DNA from 3 places in the Micromonospora echinospora genome. Region 3 is predicted to be linked to each of the others. Evidence: riboswitches for the same ligand, from Rfam matches in the RefSeq annotation. Region 3 holds a riboswitch; each other region holds the start of a gene.
What was found. Region 3 has a riboswitch for cobalamin ahead of GA0070618_RS29750 (ABC transporter substrate-binding protein). Riboswitches for the same ligand answer to the same signal wherever they lie in the genome.
Positions count from the first base shown of each region.

Region 1 (6,539 bases), 2.7 Mb from region 3:
CCAGTTCCCGGTCCGGCAGGCTGGACAGGTCGGCGAGCGGGTGCCAGCCGTCACCGATCAGGTGCGCCTCGGAGACGCTCTGGTTGACCTGCGCCCCCTGCTTGTACGCCAGGTGCCCGCCGAGGTACGCCCCGGCGCTCGCCGCGCCGAGTCCGAGGTACGCCAGCGTCCGCCCGAGGTTGTGCCGGCCGCTCAGCCGGGCGGCGAGTGAGCCGGCGTAGCAGGCCAGGCCGACGGTGTTCGAGGCGGCGTGCACCAGCCCCACCCGGCGCTGCTCCCGGTTCAGGGCCGCCCAGTCGTTGAGCCCGGTGACGGCGGCCGGCAGGGCGCTGGCCGTACCGACGGCCACCAACGCGGTCGCCGCACGCCGCTGGCCCGGCATCGCGTCGAGGACGGCGGCGCTGAGCCACGCGCCGACCGGCACCTGCACCAGCGCCGGGTGCAGCGGATGCCCCAGCCACACGCCGTGCAGCAGGTCACGGACGCGCTGCGGCCGGAGGGTGCTCTGGACTGCCCGCTGGAGGCGGTCGCCGACCCGGTCCAGTCCGGCCGCCTGCTCGATCCTCATCAGAAGTGCTCGCACCCGTACCGACTTCCCGGTCCGGGAGCCCGCAAACCGGGCGGCGGTGACGATTTCACCGCCGCCCGGCGTGACCGGGCAGGCGCCAACCGGACCGGGGCAGGTGCCGCCCACCGTGCTCGGGCAGCCCGTCGGCGGGTTCAGCCGCGCGGCGTCCACCGGTCGTGGTGGATCGCCTCGGCGAGCGGGCGGGCCTGCCGCCAGCCGTGCCGGGCCAGGTCCGGCACGGTCTCGAAGTGGGTGACCGGCCCGAGGCAGAGCCAGGCGACCGGCCGGATGCCGGCGGGGATGCCGAGCAGGTCGGCCAGCCAGGGCTCCCGGTAGAAGGAGACCCAGCCGACGCCGAGTCCCTCGGCCGTGGCGGCGAGCCAGAGGTTCTGGATGGCCAGGCAGGTCGAGTAGAGGCCGGTGTCGGCGATGGCGTGCCGGCCGAGCACCGCCGGCCCGCCCCGCGACTGGTCGTGGGTGACGACGATCGACAGGGTCGACTCCAACACGCCGTCGATCTTGATCCGGGCGAACCGTTCGGCCGCCTCCCCCTCCAGGGTGGCGGCGAAGACGTCCCGTTCGGTGCGGACGTGCTCGTGGAACCGGCGTCGGGTGTCGGCGTCCCGCACCACGACGAAGTCCCAGGGCTGGGAGTAGCCGACGCTCGGGGCGGCGTGCGCCGCGGTGAGCACCCGGTGCAACGCCTCGTCGGGCACCGGTTCCCCGGTGAACTGGGCGCGTACGTCCCGGCGGCGGTGGATGACGTCGTACAGGTCCATGGGCAGGCTCCCGCTGCGCTCGGCCCACCCGGCAGGGGTGGGCGCGTGACGCGAGGCCGGTCTTCGGACTCCCGGATCGACGCCGTGCCGTCCGCCTTCCCAGCCCGTGCGGACCAGTGGCTGCGCTCTTCGCGCGTGGACGGTGGCTCCCCGGTCACCGCGGCGGGCCCGTGCCGGATTCGCACCGGCTTCCCGATTCTCCCCGCTCGCGCGGGGCACCTCACTCAAGTCGTGCCGCCAGCATGGTAACCGGCGGACGGGATTCCGGTCGCCCTCCGAACGGGTCGGACGGCATGCTGCACCCATGTACGCGCACGCCCTCCGTCCGGAGCCGGTCCCCACCTCCACCGTCGCCCGGCTCGTCGGCGCGGGTCGTCCCGACGCCGTACCGCCGCCGGTGCTGATGCTGCTCGGGATGTTCTCCACCCAGCTCGGCGCGGCCGTGGCCAAGCAGCTGTTCGGCACCACCAGCCCCGGTGGCACCACCACGCTGCGGCTCGGCTTCGCCGCGCTGATCCTGCTCGCGGTCGCCCGTCCCGGGCTGCGGCTGGGCTGGCGTACCGGCGGCCTGGTGGTCGGCTTCGGCCTGATGCTCGCGTTGATGAACCTCAGCTTCTATGCCGCGCTGCACCGGGTGCCGTTGGGCGTGGCGGTGACCATCGGCTTCGCCGGGCCGCTGCTGGTGGGGCTGGCCGGCAGCCGTCGGCTGCTCGACGCCGGCTGGGCGGTGCTGGCCGGTGGCGGCGTCCTGTTGATCAGTGGGTTGGGCGGGGCTGCGGTCGACGGCCTCGGGCTGCTCTTCTGCGTCGGCACGGCCGTCGGCTGGGCCGGCTACGTGGTGTTCGGCGGAGCGGTCAGCAAGCGGGTCCCCGGCAGCCGGGGGCTGGCCCTGGGTATGGCCGTCGGCGCGCTCGCCGTGCTGCCGTTCGGCGTCGCGGGGAGCGGTGCCGCGCTGCTCGACCCGTGGATCCTGCTGCTCGGCGTCGGTGTCGCGCTGCTGTCGTCGGTGCTGCCGTACTCGGCGGAGATGTCCGCGCTGCGCCGGATGCCGGCCCGGGTGTTCGCGGTGCTGTTGAGCCTCGAACCGGCGATCGGCGCGCTGGTCGGTCTGGTCCTGCTCGGCGAGCTGCTGACCTGGCCGCAGTTCCTCGGGGTGGCCTGCGTGGTCGGTGCCGCGCTCGGTGCCACGCTGGTCCGCGCCGACCGGGCCTGACCGGGGTCTGGCGCGGCCCGGCCGGAGCCGGGCATCCTGGTCCGATGGGTGTACGGGTCGAGCGCGACGGACCGGTGACCACGGTGATCCTGGACCGGCCGGGGGTCCGCAACGCCGTCGACGGCCCGACCGCCCGGGCGCTCGCCGACGCGTTCCGCGCCTTCGACGCCGACCCGACCGCCGCCGTGGCCGTGCTCTGGGGAGCGGGCGGCACCTTCTGTGCCGGCGCCGACCTCAGGGCCATCGGTACGCCGAGCGGAAACCGCGTGGAACCTGAGGGGGACGGCCCGATGGGTCCGACCCGGATGTCGCTGACCAAGCCGGTCGTCGCCGCGATCTCCGGGTACGCCGTGGCCGGCGGGCTGGAGTTGGCCCTCTGGTGCGACCTGCGGGTGGCCGAGTCCGACGCGGTGCTCGGGGTCTTCTGCCGGCGGTGGGGGGTGCCGTTGATCGACGGGGGGACGGTGCGCCTGCCCCGGTTGATCGGCGAGAGCCGGGCGTTGGACCTGATCCTCACCGGCCGACCGGTGCCGGCCGAGGAGGCGTACGCGATGGGTCTGGTCAACCGGCTGGTCGCGCCCGGCGCAGCCCGCGCGGAGGCCGAGCGGCTCGCCGCCGAGATCGCCCGCGCGCCGCAGCGCTGCCTGCGCAACGACCGGGCTGCGGTACGGGCCGGCGCGGGTCGCCCGGAGGCGGAGGCGATGGCCGTCGAACTGGCCTACGGCGTCGATTCGCTGACCGAGGCGGCGGCCGGTGTCGCTGCCTTCGCCGCCGGTGCCGGCCGGCACGCCCGCCCCGTCGACCCGGCCCGGTTCGGTTAGCCTGCACACGTGCCAAGATCCGCTTCCGTCGTCGGTACGACCAGACGAACGGTCATCCTCGCCGCCGCCGCAGCGACCGCTGCCGCCGCAGCCGCCACCGCCGTCGGCTGGGGGCGGGACGAGCCGGAGGCGCCCGTGGCCCGTGCGGACCTCGACCCGGCCCAGGTAGTCGACGAGCTGACCACCGGCCTGTCCCGGACCGGCCCGTACCGGGATCCGGACGCGGACGAGCGGTCCCGGGCCCGCCGGGCGGCCCGGCTGCTGGTCGAGGATCCCGACGACCGCGCCGGTCAGGAGGACCTCCTCGCCGGTCTCGGCTTCGGGGTACAGCACAGCACCGACCCGGCCACCGGACGCCCGGTCACCGTCTTCCTGGCCGACGGCTCGGACGAGCGGACCTGGGGGGCGCTCGTGCTCGACCGGTCGGCGGCGGCGCGGCACGTGGTGCAGGTCCCGCACCCGGCGTTCGACCTGGACACGGAGAAACTCGGGCTCGCTCTGCACCGGCGGTTGCCGGGCAGCGTGCTGCTGGTGGCCGGCGCGCACCGGGAGGCGGCCGGCGGGGCGGCGGACGTGGCGCACAACAGCAACTCGCTCTTCCACACCCTGGCGGTCGAGTTCGCCCGGCGCGGGCTGGACCAGATCCAACTGCACGGTTTCGCCGACCGGAACCTGGAAGGCGCGGACGCCGTCGTGTCGACCGGTTCGGCACCCCGCAGCCAGGTGGCCCGACGGATCGCCGACGGGCTGAGCCGCAGCGGGCTGAACACCTGTCGGGCCTGGTCGCAGAAGTGCGGCCAACTGGAGGGCACCCGGAACGCGCAGGGCCGGGCCAGCGGCGAGCTGGACAGTGCCTTCGTCCACCTGGAACTGAGCTGGTCGGTGCGCCGGGACGCGGTCGCCCGGGACATGGTCGCCCAGGTGCTGGCGGAGCGGTTGCGGGCCTGACCTTCCGCCCTGCCGGCCCCTCCCGGCCGGCGGGCTCTTCCCGCCCCGCCGCCTCCCGGACACGGCCCCTTACCCGCCGCGCCGAGCCTTCCGGCCGGCGGGCCCGGAATCCGGGTCAGACCCGCCGGGCGGTACGGAACCGGGTCGCCCAGTAGCCGGTGCCGTCGAGCGTCGATTCACCGCCCAGGTCGCCCATGGTCGGCCCGTTGGCGGTGGTCCGGCTGGAGATGAACCGGTGGTGCCCCCGGTCGTCCACGCCGAGGTACATGCCGGAGTGCTCGATGTGCGTCCCCTGCACCGGCCCCGCGTTGAAGAACAGGAGATCCCCGGGGAGCAACCGGTCCAGTTCCCGGGCCCGTTTGCCGGTGTTCGGCATCAGTTGGGCACCGGGGCCGACCGAGGCCATGGCGTACGCCCGGCGGGGCAGCCCGGGTCCCGCCTCGTTCGTCCCGCGCAGCGGGTACCCGAGCCGGTAGCCGTAGACCATCCGCAGGAATCCCGAACAGTCGAGGCTACGGATGTGCGCAGCGGCCGGCTTCTCCTTCTTGTCGGGGAAGGTCCAGGGAACCCCGAGGTAGTCGTAGAAGTCGGAGTTCTCCGCCCGGCCGTCCGGATCCTTGTCGGAGAGGGGTCCGAAGGCGGCGTCGCCGGAGTACTGCAGGCCCTGCTCGTCCTTCTTCGGCGACGAGACGTAGGTGTACTCCATCGCCACCCCGAGCACGTCCGGAGAGCGGTCGGCGCGCGCCCTGGTGAACCAGGTGGTGAACCAGGCGTCCTGCTCCGCGCCGGCGTACCACTCCTTCGGGGCGAGCCGCACCCACAGGTCGGTGTGCACCTTGGCCTTGGTGAACCGGGGTTCCGCGAAGGTGCGCTCCGGTCCGTGCAGGTGCACCGTCCGGGCCCCGTCGGTCATGGTGGCGAGTACCTGCCCCGAGGCGTCCACGATCTGGGTCCGGTCGGGAGCGCTCAGCCGGCGGTAGCTGTACCCGGTGTCGGCCCGGACCACGCTCTGCGGCACGGCGGCGGCTCCGAGCGACAGCACGATCCGGTCGGTGGAGGGGCGGGCGACGAGGTAGGTGACGAAGCCGGCCCCGGTCATCAGGGCGAACGCGGCGAGGGTGACCAGTGCGGCCTGGGTCCGGGAGTAGGTCCGGTAGTTCATCGGCTGTTCCTCGGGTGCGGCCGGTCAGGTGACCGGGACGAGGCCGGCGACGACGCCGCTGAACGCGACGCCGTAGGTGATCGCGGTGACGATCGCGGTGGCCACGACGGTTGCCTTCGGTGGCTGTCGGACGAGTTGGTAGGCGATCAGCCCCGGCGCGACGAAGCCCAGGGTCTGGTGGGCGAAGAGGAGCGGCAGGTCCTTCTGCACGATCACGAAGAGCGTCAGTTGGAGGAAGACGCTCAGCAGCACGATCGCGGCGAAGAGCCGCTTGCCGTAGAGGATCACCACCCGCTGCATCAGCAGCGTCAGCCCGTATGTGACCACGGTCATCACCACGATCACGCCCGCCTGGAGCGGGTCCTCGATCAACGCCAACGCGATCCAGCCCGGCGTGATCATGCCGCCCGGCGAGAGGTTGGTGGTCAGATAGCAAAGCAGCGCGAATACCAGTCCGATACCGAGGCAGGCGGTGGCGAGTTGCGCGCTGAGCTCTCCTCCGAAGGTCACCGACGGATCCTTTCCAACAGCACGGTCTCGGCATCGTGGTCGAACCTCGGCAGGGTCGGCGTGCGCAGCATCGATTCGGCCCCGGCCTGTCCCTGCGGACTCCAGCTCGGCAGTGCGGCCAGTTCGTGCAGCAGCACTTCGCCCTGACCGTGGATGTTGCCCACCGCGACGATCGAGGCGTCCGCTGCGGTGGCGGTCATCACGTCGGCGAGCAACCGCTCCGGGGGCAGCTTCCCGCCGAGGTCGACCACCCGTTCCTGGAGTTCCGCGGGCACCGTCGCCCGGGCGCTACGGGTCATCTCACCGATCAGCACGATGCGCTGCGGCTTGATGCGGCCGGAGAGCGCGCCCATCTGGCCGTTGCGTTCCACCCGGTCCGGACGACAATTGATCACCATGGTGAGCGGCCGGCCGATCAGCTGCTGCCGCTCGAGCTGCTCGATGTTCATGAAGGTGGACTCGGGGTCGTTGGCGGCGAAGATGTTGGCGAAGCGGACCCGTTTGCCCTCGTACAGCACCCGGGCCACCGAGAGGACAC
Region 1 covers NZ_LT607413.1:1,913,633-1,920,171, forward strand. The annotation lists gene GA0070618_RS08685 (Rieske (2Fe-2S) protein) at 1-583, opposite strand, end outside; gene bluB (5,6-dimethylbenzimidazole synthase) at 721-1,347, opposite strand; cobalamin riboswitch at 1,385-1,580, opposite strand; gene GA0070618_RS08695 (EamA family transporter) at 1,652-2,560, shown strand; gene GA0070618_RS08700 (crotonase/enoyl-CoA hydratase family protein) at 2,605-3,381, shown strand; gene GA0070618_RS08705 (hypothetical protein) at 3,391-4,329, shown strand; gene GA0070618_RS08710 (C40 family peptidase) at 4,445-5,491, opposite strand; gene GA0070618_RS08715 (poly-gamma-glutamate biosynthesis protein PgsC/CapC) at 5,516-6,001, opposite strand; gene pgsB (poly-gamma-glutamate synthase PgsB) at 5,998-6,539, opposite strand, start outside.
Region 1: it holds a riboswitch for cobalamin, as region 3 does, so the genes downstream of both, bluB (5,6-dimethylbenzimidazole synthase) here and GA0070618_RS29750 (ABC transporter substrate-binding protein) in region 3, are expected to answer to the same signal.

Region 2 (6,539 bases), 340 kb from region 3:
CGTCATGACCAAGAGCCTTGTGGGTTAGCGGTGGGCCACCGGTCGAAGGACTCCGACCGGAGGTCACCCGGTCGGTAAGCAGCGAACCGCTGTCGGGTCAGACGAGCCGGAGGATCTCTACGAGTTGGGAGAAGGTCGGGGCGACGGCCCGCCAGGAGCATTGCTTCGGGTCGGTCCAGAAGTCGCTGACGACGACCCGGGGATCGGCGGGGTCGGTGCGATAGTCGAGGGCCATCGCGACGTCATCACCGGGGATGCGGTCGACCGCGATGAAGACTGCCTGCTCCGCGTCGAGCCAGGGCAGCTCGACGCCGACGGTGGAGATGCTGCCCCGGGTTTGCCGGAACAGGTGCGAGGGAGGCGGGTCGTCGGCGAGTTCGGTGAGCGTTCTGCTCTCGCGGCGCATCGAATCGACGTTGGCGAGAAAGGCCAGGGGGAGACTCGAACCAGGGCGTGAGATCACGTAGAACGTCGTCACCGGGGCGCGTGGCGCCACTCGTCCCGGCGCACGCGGAACTCGGCCTTGGCCTGGTCCATGGCGTCCTCCAGCGAGTCGTGGAGAGTGTCGGTCATCTCCTCGCCGGTGGCATCGCAGTAGAAGAGGTACACCCGTGGCTCGTCGCCGGCGTACTGCACCAGGCGCAGCGACACCGGCGGAGGGACCTCGACCCTGGGCCCGCCCGGGTGGCCGTAGTAGTGACGGGTGAATCCTGTCGGACGGTGTCGCTCCGTCAACCGTATCTCGGCCACCGTCCTCTCTCCCGACATGATCAGGATGCTAGTCCAGCACTGGCCGAACCCGAGTCGAACTTCGGGTGCCAGCGCCGGGGATCCGCCGTGCCCGGCCTGCCGTGTCTGCCAACGGTGGCCGGGAACACCTGGCCGCTGTACCAGGTGGCGCGGTGACCGACGAGGATGTCGTAGCCGTCGGCCCGGATCCACTCGGCGGGGCAGTCCCCCATCACCCCGCCGGCAGGTGCCGGTCCAGCCAGCGCACCGCGTCGTCGACCGTGGTGACCGTCGCGGGCGGGCGGGCCGGTGCCGGCCGGTCGATCATCAGCACCGGCAGGCCGAGCCGACGGGCGGCGGTCAGCTTCGCCTCGGTGAGCGCACCGCCGCTGTCCTTGGTGACCACTACGTCGATGCGGTGCTCGCGGATCAGATCGGTCTCCCCGTCCACGGTGTAGGGGCCTCGACTGCGCAGCAGCCGTACGTGCGCCGGCACCGGCTCGTCCGGGGCGTCCACCACCCGGGCGAGGAACCACAGGTCCGCCAGGGGAGCGAACGCGGCCAGGCTCTGCCGGCCGGTGGTCAGCAGCACCCGCCGCCCCAGCGCCGGCAACGCGGCCACCGCGCCGGGCAGGTCGGGCACCCGGTGCCAGCGGTCGCCCGGCTGCGCCGTCCAGCCCGGACGCTCCAGGCGCAGGTGTGGCACGCCCGCCGTGGCGGCGGCCTCGATGCCGGAGACCCGCATCCGCGCCGCGTACGGGTGGGTGGCGTCGACCACCGCGTCGATCCGGTGCTCGTCCAGCCAGGCGGCCAGGCCGGCCGCGCCGCCGAAACCACCGATGCGCACCTCACCGACCGGCAGCCGGGGCTCGGCCACCCGTCCGGCCAGCGAGGAGGCGACCGCGACGTCCGGCCGGGCGGTGACCGCCGCCGCGAGGGCGCGGGCCTCGGCCGTCCCGCCGAGGATCAGCAGCCGCCATCTCGGGACGCGGCGCGCTTCACGGCGGTCGGTACCCGTCGGTCCGGGATTGTCGTCGACGGTCATACGGCCCCTTCTTCGGTGGTCGCCAGCAGGGCCGCCAGTTCGGCGGCGGAGCGGGGGCGGGCCCCGGACAGGTGGGGCAACCGGTCGATCAGCCGGTGCACCAGGGGCGCCCAGGCGGGGGTCAGCCGCGCCGCCGCGAGCAGCTCCGGGTCGGCCAGCGCCTCGGTGGTCGGCACCCGGCGCACGCCGCCGCCGGCCACGACCACCACCTCGTCCGCCCACCGGAACGCGAGGTCGACGTCGTGGGTGGAGACCAGGATGGTGGTCCCGGCGGCGTGCAGGTCGTCGAGGGTGCGCAGCAGCGCCTCCACGCCCGCCGGGTCGAGTCCGGCGGTCGGCTCGTCGAGGATCAGCAGCTCCGGTCGGAGCGCCACCGCTCCGGCGATGGCGACCCGCTTGCGTTGGCCGTACGACAGCAGGTGGGTGGGGCGGTCGGCCAGCGCGGTGACCTGCAACGCGGCCAGCGCCTCGTCGCAGCGCTGTCGCACCTGCCTCGGATCGAGGCCGAGGTTCATCGGCCCGAACGAGACGTCTTGGCGGACGTTGGCGGAGAACAACTGGTCGTCCGGGTCCTGGAGCACCAGCTGCACCCGCTGCCGCAGCTCCAGCAGGCCCGACCGGGTGCGTCGCACCGGCGTGCCGGCCACCTCGATCCGCCCGGCGTCCGGGGCGAGCGCGCCGACCGCGAGTCGGAACAGGGTGGTCTTCCCGCCGCCGTTGGGCCCCACCACGGCCAGCCGCTGACCGGGCAGGACGGCCAGGTCGACGCCGGTGAGCACGGGTTGGCGGGGCTGGTAGGCGAAGTCCACGCCGGACATCCGCAGCAGTGGTCCGGTCACCGCCACAGCCCACCGGAAACGGCCGTCAGGGCCACGATCGACGCCAACAGCGCGACGGACGCGACCACGAAGGCCGGGGAGAGCCGCCGGACCTCCACCTGTACCGCCAGTGACCCGGTGTAGCCGCGTACTGCCAGTCCCTCCTCCAGGCGGCGGGCCCGGGTGAAGGCCCGGACGAAGATCGCCCCCGCCTGCCCGGCCAGGGACCGGTGCGCCGTGCGCCAGGTCCGGTAGCCCAGCCGCGCCGCCTGCGCCTCGCGTACCGCGCGCACGCTGTCGACCAGCAGGAACAGCATCCGGTACGTCAGCGCGGCGACCTCGGTCACCGCCGCCGGGACCCCGAGCCGGACCAGCCTCGGCAGGACGTCGGACAGGGGGGTGGTGGCGCTGAACAGCAGCAGGCACAGCAGGGCCGCCGCCGCGCGGCCGGTCGTCGTGGCCGCCGTCCCGACCCCGGCCGGGTTCCAGCCCAGCCGGGTCGGGGAGTGCACGGAGACCAGCAGCGGCACCGCGGAGGTGGCAATGAACAGCGCCGGCACCCGGGCCGCCCGCAGCAGCACCGGCACCGGAACCCGGGCCGGACCGACCAGCAGCAGCGCGGCGGCGGTGCCCGCCAACGCGGCGCCCGGCCACGTCGGCAGGGCCACCGCGCACCCCAGCAGGCCCAGCGCCAGCAGTGCCTTCTCGCCCGGGTGCCGTACCCGCCAGGGACCGGTGTGCGCGGCGACGTCGAGGGCGAACACTAGCCGTTGGCGGCGTCGGCGTCGCGCAGCCGCTGTCGGGTGCGGGCGACCCCGAAGTAGTAGCCGAGGAACCCGGCGCCCACCGCCGCCTGGAGGGCGAACAGGCCCGACTCGATTTCACCGGAGGGCGGCTCGTAGATGGAGGAGAACCACGGTTCGTAGTCCGGGTGGTCGGCGACGATCCTCTCCTCGGCCTGGGCGTCCGCCCCGGTGAACGGCTCCTCGGCCGAACCGCCGAGCCCGAGCACCAGCGGGGCCACCGCCAGCGCGACCACCGCCAGCAGCAGGAGCAGGTTGACCCGTCCGAAGCGCTTCACGCCGCTACCTCCTGGGGCTTGCGCAGCACGCCGAGGCGCCGCAGCTCGTCTCCGCTGACCCGGGTGAGCAGCCGCACCACCAGCACCGACAGCAGCCCCTCGCTGATCGCCAGGGGGATCTGGGTGACGGCGAAGATCCCACCGAACTTGACCACCGCGCCGAGGAAGCCGGACGTCGGGTCGGGGAACGCCAGCGCGAGCTGCACGCTGGTGACGCAGTACGTCGCCAGCCCGCCCAGCGCGGCGGCCAGGAACACCGCCACGTCCAGGCTGCCACCCAGGCGGCGGGCCAGCAGGTAGACGCCGTACGCCACCCACGGGCCGACGATCGCCATCGAGAAGATGTTCGCGCCCAGTGTGCTCAGCCCGCCGTGGGCCAGCAGGACCGCCTGGAACAGCAGCACGATGCCGCCGAGGACGCTCATCACCGGTGGTCGGAACAGCACCGCGCCGAGGCCGGTGCCGGTGGGGTGGGAACAGGACCCGGTCACCGACGGGATCTTCAGGGCCGAGAGCGCGAAGGTGAAGGCACCCGCCGCTCCCAGCAACAACTTGGACTCCGGGTCCTGCCGGACCTGCCGGACGAGAGCCCGGCTGCCGTGGACGACAAAGGGTGCGGACACCGCGAACCATGCCGCTGCCTGCACCGGGGGTAGGTACCCCTCGGCGATGTGCATCGAAGACCTTCCTCTCCAGCACCTCGTGGACGAGATCACACCGTCAAGGCCGGTCTCCTGGCTCCCGGATCGACGCTTCCTCCGGCCTTCCCAGGCCGTCGGCCTAGTGGCGCAAGTCGGAGGTCACTCCCCGGTCACAGTGGCGAGGGCCGCGCCGGTCTTCCACCGGCTTCCCGAGCACCTTGACGGCGAGAGGCTATCGACCGGCGACCGGCGGGGGCAAGAGCGGTGATCCACCTGCGGCTGACAGCCGGGTCCCCGGTGGCCGGCGGCGGTGCCCGAGGCGCAGGTCAAGCAGGGGGCACCGGTTGTGATGATCACCCCTCGGGCCGCTATTGCAACCTCTTGGCAACTACGCAAGGATTGCCCTGCGGTCCGCCTGTGACCGCGCCTTCGTCGTCGACCAAGGAAAGAGGAACCCCGTGCGGTCTGCGCGGATGGTGGCGCTTCTCGCCGCCGGTGTGGTCGCCCTGGCCGCCTGCTCGTCCCCGGCGGACACCCCAGGCGGCGACGGCGGCGACCGGCTCGTGGTGGCGACGGCGGGCGAGCCGGACACGCTCAACCCGGTGCTGAACTACGGCGTCGACGGCGGCTCGCTGATCTTCGACGGCCTGGTCGCCCGCGACGACCGTAACCAGCTCGTGCCGGCCCTGGCCCGTGAGCTGCCGACCGTGTCGGCCGACGGGCGGACGGTCACGGCGAAGCTCCGTGACGGGGTGGTCTTCCACGACGGCACCCCGTTGACCGCGCAGGACGTGGTCTTCACCTACCAGGCGGTGCTGGACCCGAAGGTCGACTCGACGCTCCGGTCCGACCTGGACATGCTCGCCTCCGTCGCCGCACCCGACCCGTCGACCGTGGTCTTCACCCTCGAGTACGCCTACGCGCCGTTCCTCCAGCGCCTCGCGCTGGGCATCGTGCCGGCGAAGGCCCTCGCCGGACAGGACGTCAACAAGGCCGCCTTCAACCGCAAACCGGTGGGCACCGGCCCGTACCGGGTGACCTCCTGGACGCCGGGCGACCGGTTGGTGCTCGCCGCCAACGAGCGGTACTGGGGCGGCAAGCCGGCCAACTCCGGCGTGGTGGTGGCGTTCGTCCCGGACGACAACGTCCGCGCCCAGCGGATGCGGGCCGGCGAGTTTGACGCCGCCGAGCTGGCCCCGAAACTGGCGTCCGGGTTCGATGGGCGGTCCGGCTACCGGGTGCAGCGGGTGCCCACCGCCGACTACCGGGGCGTGATGCTGCCGATGGGCGGGCCGGTCACCGGGGACCCGGCCGTGCGGAAGGCGCTGAACGCGGCGGTGGACCGGTCAGCGATGGTGGCCGGCGTGCTCGGCGGGGCGGGGGAACCGGCGTTCGGGCCGATCCCGCCGACGTCGGAGTTCGTCGAGCCGTCCATCGTCGGCAAGCCGGCCGCCGACCCGGCCGCCGCCACCGCCGTCCTGGACGCGGCCGGTTGGAAGCCGGGCCCGGACGGCGTCCGGGTCAAGGACGGCCGCCAGGCCGCGTTCTCCCTCATGTACCCGGCCACCGACAGCCTGCGCAAGGAACTCGCCCTGGCGGTCACCGCCGACGCGCGGAAGGTCGGCATCAAGATCACTCCCGAGGGGCTGACCTGGGACGCGATCACCCCCCGGATGAAGACCGACGGGCTGGTCATGGGCTTCGGCACGCCGTACGACCCGGACTTCGTCTCGTTCAAGCTGTTCACGTCGACCTTCGCTGGCCAGGGCTTCTTCAACCCCGGCTCGTACCGTTCCGCCGTGGTCGACCAGGCGCTACGGGAGGCCCGGTCCAACGCCGACCCGGCCGCCCGCAAGGCCGCGTACGCGACGTTCCAGAAGCAGCTCGCCACCGACGTGCCCTGGGTCTTCCTCACCTACCTCCAGCACACCTACGTGGTCTCCGACGCCGTCCAGGGCGTCGCCCCGCGGGTCGAGCCGCACGAGCACGACGTGGCCAACAGCCTCTGGTGGAACATCCACACCTGGGCGAAGACACCGTGACCCCGCCGGTTGCGGTGAAGACCCCCGCCGGCCGGCGTCCCCGCCGGCTGGCCGGGGCCGGCGCGGTCGTCCGCCGCCGGTTGCTGGTCGCGGTGCCGATCCTGGCGGCCACCAGCGTCGGCATGTTCGCCCTCGGCGCGGCCTCGCCGATCGACCCCGCGCAGCAGTACGCCGGGGCCGCCG
Region 2 covers NZ_LT607413.1:6,667,558-6,674,096, reverse strand. The annotation lists gene GA0070618_RS28570 (GNAT family N-acetyltransferase) at 1-28, shown strand, start outside; gene GA0070618_RS28565 (hypothetical protein) at 98-406, opposite strand; gene GA0070618_RS33745 (hypothetical protein) at 475-768, opposite strand; gene GA0070618_RS28560 (cobalt-precorrin-6A reductase) at 962-1,774, opposite strand; gene GA0070618_RS28555 (energy-coupling factor ABC transporter ATP-binding protein) at 1,771-2,592, opposite strand; gene cbiQ (cobalt ECF transporter T component CbiQ) at 2,610-3,356, opposite strand; gene GA0070618_RS28545 (energy-coupling factor ABC transporter substrate-binding protein) at 3,356-3,673, opposite strand; gene GA0070618_RS28540 (energy-coupling factor ABC transporter permease) at 3,670-4,350, opposite strand; cobalamin riboswitch at 4,381-4,550, opposite strand; gene GA0070618_RS28535 (ABC transporter substrate-binding protein) at 4,773-6,356, shown strand; gene GA0070618_RS28530 (ABC transporter permease) at 6,353-6,539, shown strand, end outside.
Region 2: it holds a riboswitch for cobalamin, as region 3 does, so the genes downstream of both, GA0070618_RS28540 (energy-coupling factor ABC transporter permease) here and GA0070618_RS29750 (ABC transporter substrate-binding protein) in region 3, are expected to answer to the same signal.

Region 3 (6,539 bases):
AGGAGTTCGACAACGGCTTCAAGGTGCAGTGGGAGGCGTTCCTGCGGCACGTCGTCGCCGGCGAGCCGTTCCGCTGGGACTTCCTCGCCGGGGCACGCGGGGTGCAGATGGCCGAGCTGGGCCTGGTCTCGGCCCGCGAGGGCCGCCGGGTCGAGGTGCCGGAGCTGGACCGATGACCGTCGAGGTGCGGCTGCCGGGCGGCGAGACGTACCGGCTCGGCGGCGGGGCCGGGTTCGCCCGCCCCGCCGGCCCACCGACCTCCCGGATCGCGTACGCCGCCGCGCACGTGGTCGCCGACCCCACCGCCGAGAACGTCCCCGGCGCCCCGGCCGCCCTGGACTGGGAGACCACCCTGGCCTTCCGCCACCACCTCTGGGCCCACGGCTTCGGGGTCGCCGAGGCGATGGACACCGCCCAGCGGGGCATGGGACTCGACCACGCGGCCACCCGCGAGCTGATCCGCCGCAGCGCCGCCGAGGCCCGGTCCGTCGGCGGGCGGATCGTCGCCGGGGTCAACACCGACCACCTCCCCCCGGGCAGCTACCCGGTGGCCGAGCTGACCGCCGCGTACCGCGCCCAGCTGGAGGAGGTGCTGACCGCGGGGGCCCGCCCGGTGCTGATGTGCAGCCGGCACCTCGCCGCGGCGGCGACCAGCGCCGACGACTACCTGACCGTCTACTCCGAACTGCTGGCGGCCAGCGACGAGCCGGTGGTGCTGCACTGGCTCGGCGACATGTTCGACCCCGCGCTTCACGGCTACTGGGGCGCCACCGACCTGGACCTGGCCGCCGACACCGTGGTCCAGCTCGTCAAGGACCACGCCGACAAGGTCGACGGCATCAAGGTCTCCCTGCTCGACGCCGGCCGCGAGATCGCCCTGCGTCGCCGGCTGCCCGCCGGGGTGCGCCTCTACACCGGCGACGACTTCCACTACCCGGAACTGATCCGGGGCGACGAGCAGGGGTACTCCGACGCCCTGCTGGGGATCTTCGCCGCCATCGCCCCGGCCGCCGGAGCGGCGCTGGCCGCCCTGGACGCCGGGGACCTCGACACGTACGAGCGGATCATGGCGCCGACCGTGCCGCTGGCCCGACACCTGTTCGGTGCCCCCACCTGGCACTACAAGACCGGGATCGTCTTCCTGGCCTGGCTCACCGGCCACCAGGAGCACTTCACCATGGTCGCCGGGCAGCAGGCCGGCCGGTCCCCGGCGCACCTGGCCCGGCTGCTCGTCCTCGCCGACCGTGCCGGACTGCTGCCCGACGCCGAACGGGCCGCCGCGCGGGCCCGGGCCTTCTTCACCGTCGCCGGAGTGGCCCAGTGACCGCCCCGCAGGTCGTGCCGGACGTCGGCCACGCGGCGGGGCTGGCCCGGTTCTCCTTCAACCAGGCGACCGCCAAGCACTGGCCTCTCGAAGAGGCGGTCGCCGGCTGTGTCGACGCGGGCGTACCCGGCATCGGACTGTGGCGCGAACCGGTCGGTGAGTACGGCGCGCAACGGGCCGCACGCCTCGTCCGGGCCGCCGGACTCACCGTCACCTCGCTCTGCCGCGGCGGGTTCTTCACCGCCGACGACTGGCGGACGGAGAACCTGCGGGCCATCGAGGAGGCGGCCACCCTGGACTGCCCGGTGCTGGTGCTGGTCGCGGGCGGGCTGCCCCCGGGCAGCCGCGACCTCGACGGCGCCCGGCAGCGGGTCGCCGACGGGATCGCCGAGCTGGCCCCGCACGCCGCCGCGGCCGGGGTGACCCTCGCCATCGAACCGCTGCACCCGATGTTCTGCGCGGACCGGTGCGTGATCGCCACCCTCGGCCAGGCCCTCGACATCGCCGAACGGTTCGAGCCCGGCACGGTTGGGGTGGTGGTGGACGCGTACCACGTCTGGTGGGACGACACGGTCTACCACCAGATCGCGCGGGCCGGGGACCGGATCGCGGCGTTCCAGGTGTGCGACTGGACCACCCCGTTGCCGGAGGGGGTGCTGCTCGGGCGGGCCCTGCCCGGCGAGGGCTGCATCGACCTGCGCCGGCTGCGAAGGGCGGTGGACGCCGCCGGCTACACCGGCCCGATCGAGGTGGAGGTCTTCCACGCCGACGTGTGGGCCCGCCCCGGCCGGGAGGTGCTGGACGCCTCCGTCCGGGGCTACCGGGAACACGTGCTCTGACGCCGACCGCCGCCGCCCGGTCCCCTCCACCGGGCGGCGGCGGTGGCGGGTCACACCGGCGTGCGGACGTCGACCTCGGCTCCCCGGTCGTCACCGTGTACCGCCAGCACCTCCGCGCCGCCGTGCAGAATGTCCGCCGGCAGCGCCTCCCGCAGGATCCGGCGCGGGTCGACCCGGTGGACCCCGAGCGCGCGCAGCGCGTTGGCCATCATGGTGAGCCCGGCACCCACCCTGCCGGCTTCTGCGGCCCGTTCCAGGATGGTCACCCGCCATCCGGCCCGGAGCAGCCCGACCGCCGTGGCGAGGCCACCGATGCCACCACCGACCACCACCGCCTGAGAACCTCTCACGCCCGCCACCCTTCTACAGGTGTAGAAAGCCATACTACGGCGACGGACCACCAGGGAGGGGGCGCAGTGATAGGCCGGGCAAAACGGGTTGAACTGCTGGCGGACGCGGCCATCGCGCTGATCGCCGAGCGGGGGATGCGCGGGCTCACCCACCGGGCGGTCGACGCCCGGGCCGACATGCCGGCCGGCACCACGTCGGCGTACCTGCGGACCCGCCGCGCCCTGGTGGAGGCGGTGGTGCAGCGTCTGGTCGACCTGAACCGCGTCGACTTCGCCGCCCGCCGGCTGCCGGTCGACGCACCCGCCGGAGAGCGGCCGCCGGTCACCCCGGCCGACCTCGACCGCCTCGCCACCGGCATCGCCGCGCTCTTCGACACCTGGCTGAGCGCCGGCCGCGCCCGGGTCCTGGCCCGGTACTCCTGCCAACTGGAGGCCACCCACCACCACGAGCTGCGGCAGATCCTCGAGCACGGCACCGTCATGCGGGAACAGGCGCGCGACATCCTCGCCCGAGCCGGTGCGGCGAACCCGGACCGGCAGGGCGACCAGTTCCTCGCCTTCGTCGACGGCCTGCTCTTCGACCGGCTGGTCGGCACCGGCGGGCTGAGCGCGCCGACCCCCGGCACCGAGGAGAGCCGCGCCGACCTGCGCGACGCCATCCGCAGCCTGCTCCGCGCGCTGACCGGCCGCTGATCCGCAGCGGGTGTCCAGCCCGGACGCCCGGGCCGGGCCGCCGGTACGCGCGGCCGCCGCCCGGCCGACGTCCGCTGCGGCATCCGGCGCGCCGGTCGTCCGCCGTGGACCGATATGTCGATCATCGGCGTGGCGTTCGTCACCGTGACACTCCGGAGGAGCAAGGGCTACTGTGACGCTGCCGTGGTGCTCGGGAAGCCGGTGAGATGCCGGCGCGGCCCTCGCCACTGTGATCGGGAAGTCCGCGACCCTCGTCGTCAGAGAGGCCACTGGGCGTACGCCTGGGAAGGCCGGCCACGGACGCACCACCCGTCAGCCAGGAGACCGGCCACGGCACTGTGACGAACCGTCCACGAGGTGCTGGAAGGCGATCCCGATGCGCGAGCGTGCTGTCTGGTCCACCCTGTCCCGGCGTGCCGCCGCGCCCCTGACCGCCCTGGTCCTCCTGCTCGGCGGCTGTGCCGGCGCGGACGACGACCCCGCGACCGCCCCGACGTCGGCCGCCCCGGTGCGCGTGACCAACTGCGGCACGCCGGTCACCGTGGCCGCGCCGCCGAAGCGGGCGGTGACCCTGAACCAGCCGGCCACCGAGATCATGCTGGCCCTGGGCCTGGCCGACCGGATGGCCGGGACGGCGTACCTGGACGACGCGATCCTGCCCGAGTACGCCGACGCGTACGCCACGGTGCCGGTGCTGGCCAAGGAGTACCCGGCCCGGGAGAAGTTGCTGGAGGCGGAGCCGGACTTCGTCTACGGCTCCTTCCAGAGCGCCTTCGGCGACGAGGGGGCCGGTGACCGGGCCGAACTGGCGAAACTCGGCGTCGGCTCGTACCTCTCCCCGGCCGGCTGCCCGGCGCCGCACCGGCCGGCGAAACTCACCACCGACCACGTGTTCACCGAGATCCGCGACATCGCGGCCATCTTCGGCGTCCCCGAGCGGGCCGAGAAGCTCATCGCCGACCAGCGGACCCGGCTCGCCGCCGCAGCGGACCGGATCGACGACGCCGCGAAGCTCTCCGTGCTCTGGTGGGACGCGGGCATCGACGCCCCGAGCGTGGGAGCCTGCTGCGGCGGCCCCGGCATGATCATGTCGGCGGCCGGCGTCACCAACGCCTTCGCCGACCTGACCGGGTCGTGGGCGGACAGCGGCTGGGAGACGGTCGCCGACCGCGATCCCGACGTCATCGTGCTGGTCGACGCGACCTGGGACACCGCCGCCGCGAAGCGGACCTTCCTGACCGGCCACGCCACCCTGCGGCACCTCGGGGCGGTGACGGGGCAGCGGTTCGTGGTCATCCCCTTCTCGTCCACCTCCGCCGGGGTGCGGATCGTGCTCGGTGTCGAGGCGCTCGCCGAGGGCGTCGCCGGGCTCGGCGAGGGGGCCGGACGCTGACCACCACCACCGCCCCGACCCTTCCCACCCCGGCCGGGGTCCGGCCCCGCCACCCGGCCGGAGCGGCCCTGCTGGTGGGCGGGCTGCTGGTGGCGCTGGTGGCCTCGATCGGCGCGGCGGTCACCGTCGGTCCGGCCGACATCTCGATCGGTACCGTGTGGACGGTGGTCGGCGACCGGCTGGGCCTGGTCCACTCCGACGTGCCGCTGCTGCGCGAGCACATCGTCTGGCGGCTGCGGCTGCCCCGGGTGCTCGGCGCGGCGGTGGTCGGGGCGGGACTGGCGGCGGTCGGCGCGGTGATGCAGACCGTCACCCGCAACCCGCTGGCCGACCCGTACCTGCTCGGGGTCTCCTCCGGGGCGTCGCTCGGCGCGGTCGCGGTCCTCGTCGTCGGGCTCGGCGGCGGGATCGCCTCGCTGACCGGCGGCGCGCTGGTCGGCGCGCTCGCCGCGTTCCTGGCGGTGATCGCGGTGGCCGGCCTGCGCGGCGCCCTGGATCCCACCCGGGTGGTGCTCGCCGGGGTGGCCGTCGCCCAACTCTGCGCCGCCGCGACCTCGTTCGTCATCATCTGGGTCGCCGAACCGCACGCCACCCAGAGCATCACCTTCTGGCTCTCCGGCTCGATGGCCCGGGTCGACTGGTCGGCGCTGGCCTGGGCCACCCCGATCCTGGTGGCGGTGCTCGCCCTGGTGGCGGCGTACGCCCGGCTGCTCAACGCGTTCGCCTTCGGCGAGGACGCCGCCGCCGCCCTCGGCGTGCCGGTCGGCCGGGTCCGCTGGCTGCTGCTGGTGGCGACCGCCCTGCTCACCGCCGTGCTGGTCGCGATCAGCGGAGCGATCGGCTTCGTCGGGCTGATCCTGCCGCACGCCGTCCGGTTCCTCACCGGGGCGGACCACCGGCGGCTGCTGCCCGCCGTGGTGCTGGCCGGCGCGATCTTCCTGGTCTGGGTGGACACCGCCGCGCGAACCCTCTTCGCGCCCCGGGAACTGCCGGTCGGTGTGCTGACCGCGCTGCTCGGCGTGCCCGCGTTCGTGGTGCTGCTGCACCGGCGGAGGGCGCGCGGCTGATGCTGGACGTCACCGGTGTGTCCTGGACCGTCGCGGCCCGACGGATCCTCGACGACGTCACCTGCGCGGTCCCGTCGGGCAGCCTGGTCGGACTGCTCGGACCGAACGGCTGCGGCAAGACCACCCTGCTGCGGATCGTCGCCCGGCTCACCGCCGCCGACCGTGGGCGGGTCGTCGTCGACGGCGACGATCTCACCACCCTCTCCCGGTCCACGCTGGCGCGTCGGGCCGCGCTGCTCGCCCAGCACGCCGACACCGACCTCGACCTCACCGTCGCCCAGGTGGTGCTGCTCGGTCGGATCCCGCACCGCCGGTCGCTCTGGTCGGACACCGCCGCCGACCGGGAGGCGGCGGCCGAGGCGCTGGCCCGGGTCGACCTGGCCGGGTACGCCGACCGTCGCTGGCACACCCTCTCCGGGGGCGAGCGGCAGCGGGCGCAACTGGCCCGCGCGCTGGCCCAGCAACCCCGGTTGCTGCTGCTCGACGAACCCACCAACCACCTCGACATCGGCCACCAGTTGCACCTGCTGCACCTGGTCCGCCGCTCCGGGGTCACCACGCTCGCCGCGCTGCACGACCTGAACCTCGCCGCGATGTTCTGCGACAGCGTGGTCGTCCTGGCCGGCGGGCGGGTGGTCGCCACCGGCCCACCCGCCGAGGTGCTCACCCCCGGGCTGCTCGCCGAGGTGTACGGCGTCCGGGCCGACGTCGCGGCGCACCCGGTCACCGGGCGGCCCACCATCACCTACCACCCGCCGCTGTCATGACCCACGTGCTGTTGGTGGCCCGCGCGGTCGTCCACGTCGGCGGTCAGGACACCGTGCACCGGCTCGCCGACGAGGTGGCGGCGGCGCTCGGCGTGCCGGTGGCCGC
Region 3 covers NZ_LT607413.1:7,010,464-7,017,002, reverse strand. The annotation lists gene GA0070618_RS29775 (Gfo/Idh/MocA family protein) at 1-176, shown strand, start outside; gene GA0070618_RS29770 (dihydrodipicolinate synthase family protein) at 173-1,324, shown strand; gene GA0070618_RS29765 (sugar phosphate isomerase/epimerase family protein) at 1,321-2,163, shown strand; gene GA0070618_RS29760 (FAD-dependent monooxygenase) at 2,214-2,513, opposite strand; gene GA0070618_RS29755 (TetR/AcrR family transcriptional regulator) at 2,580-3,206, shown strand; cobalamin riboswitch at 3,374-3,553, shown strand; gene GA0070618_RS29750 (ABC transporter substrate-binding protein) at 3,583-4,599, shown strand; gene GA0070618_RS29745 (FecCD family ABC transporter permease) at 4,674-5,666, shown strand; gene GA0070618_RS29740 (ABC transporter ATP-binding protein) at 5,666-6,433, shown strand; gene GA0070618_RS29735 ((2Fe-2S) ferredoxin domain-containing protein) at 6,430-6,539, shown strand, end outside.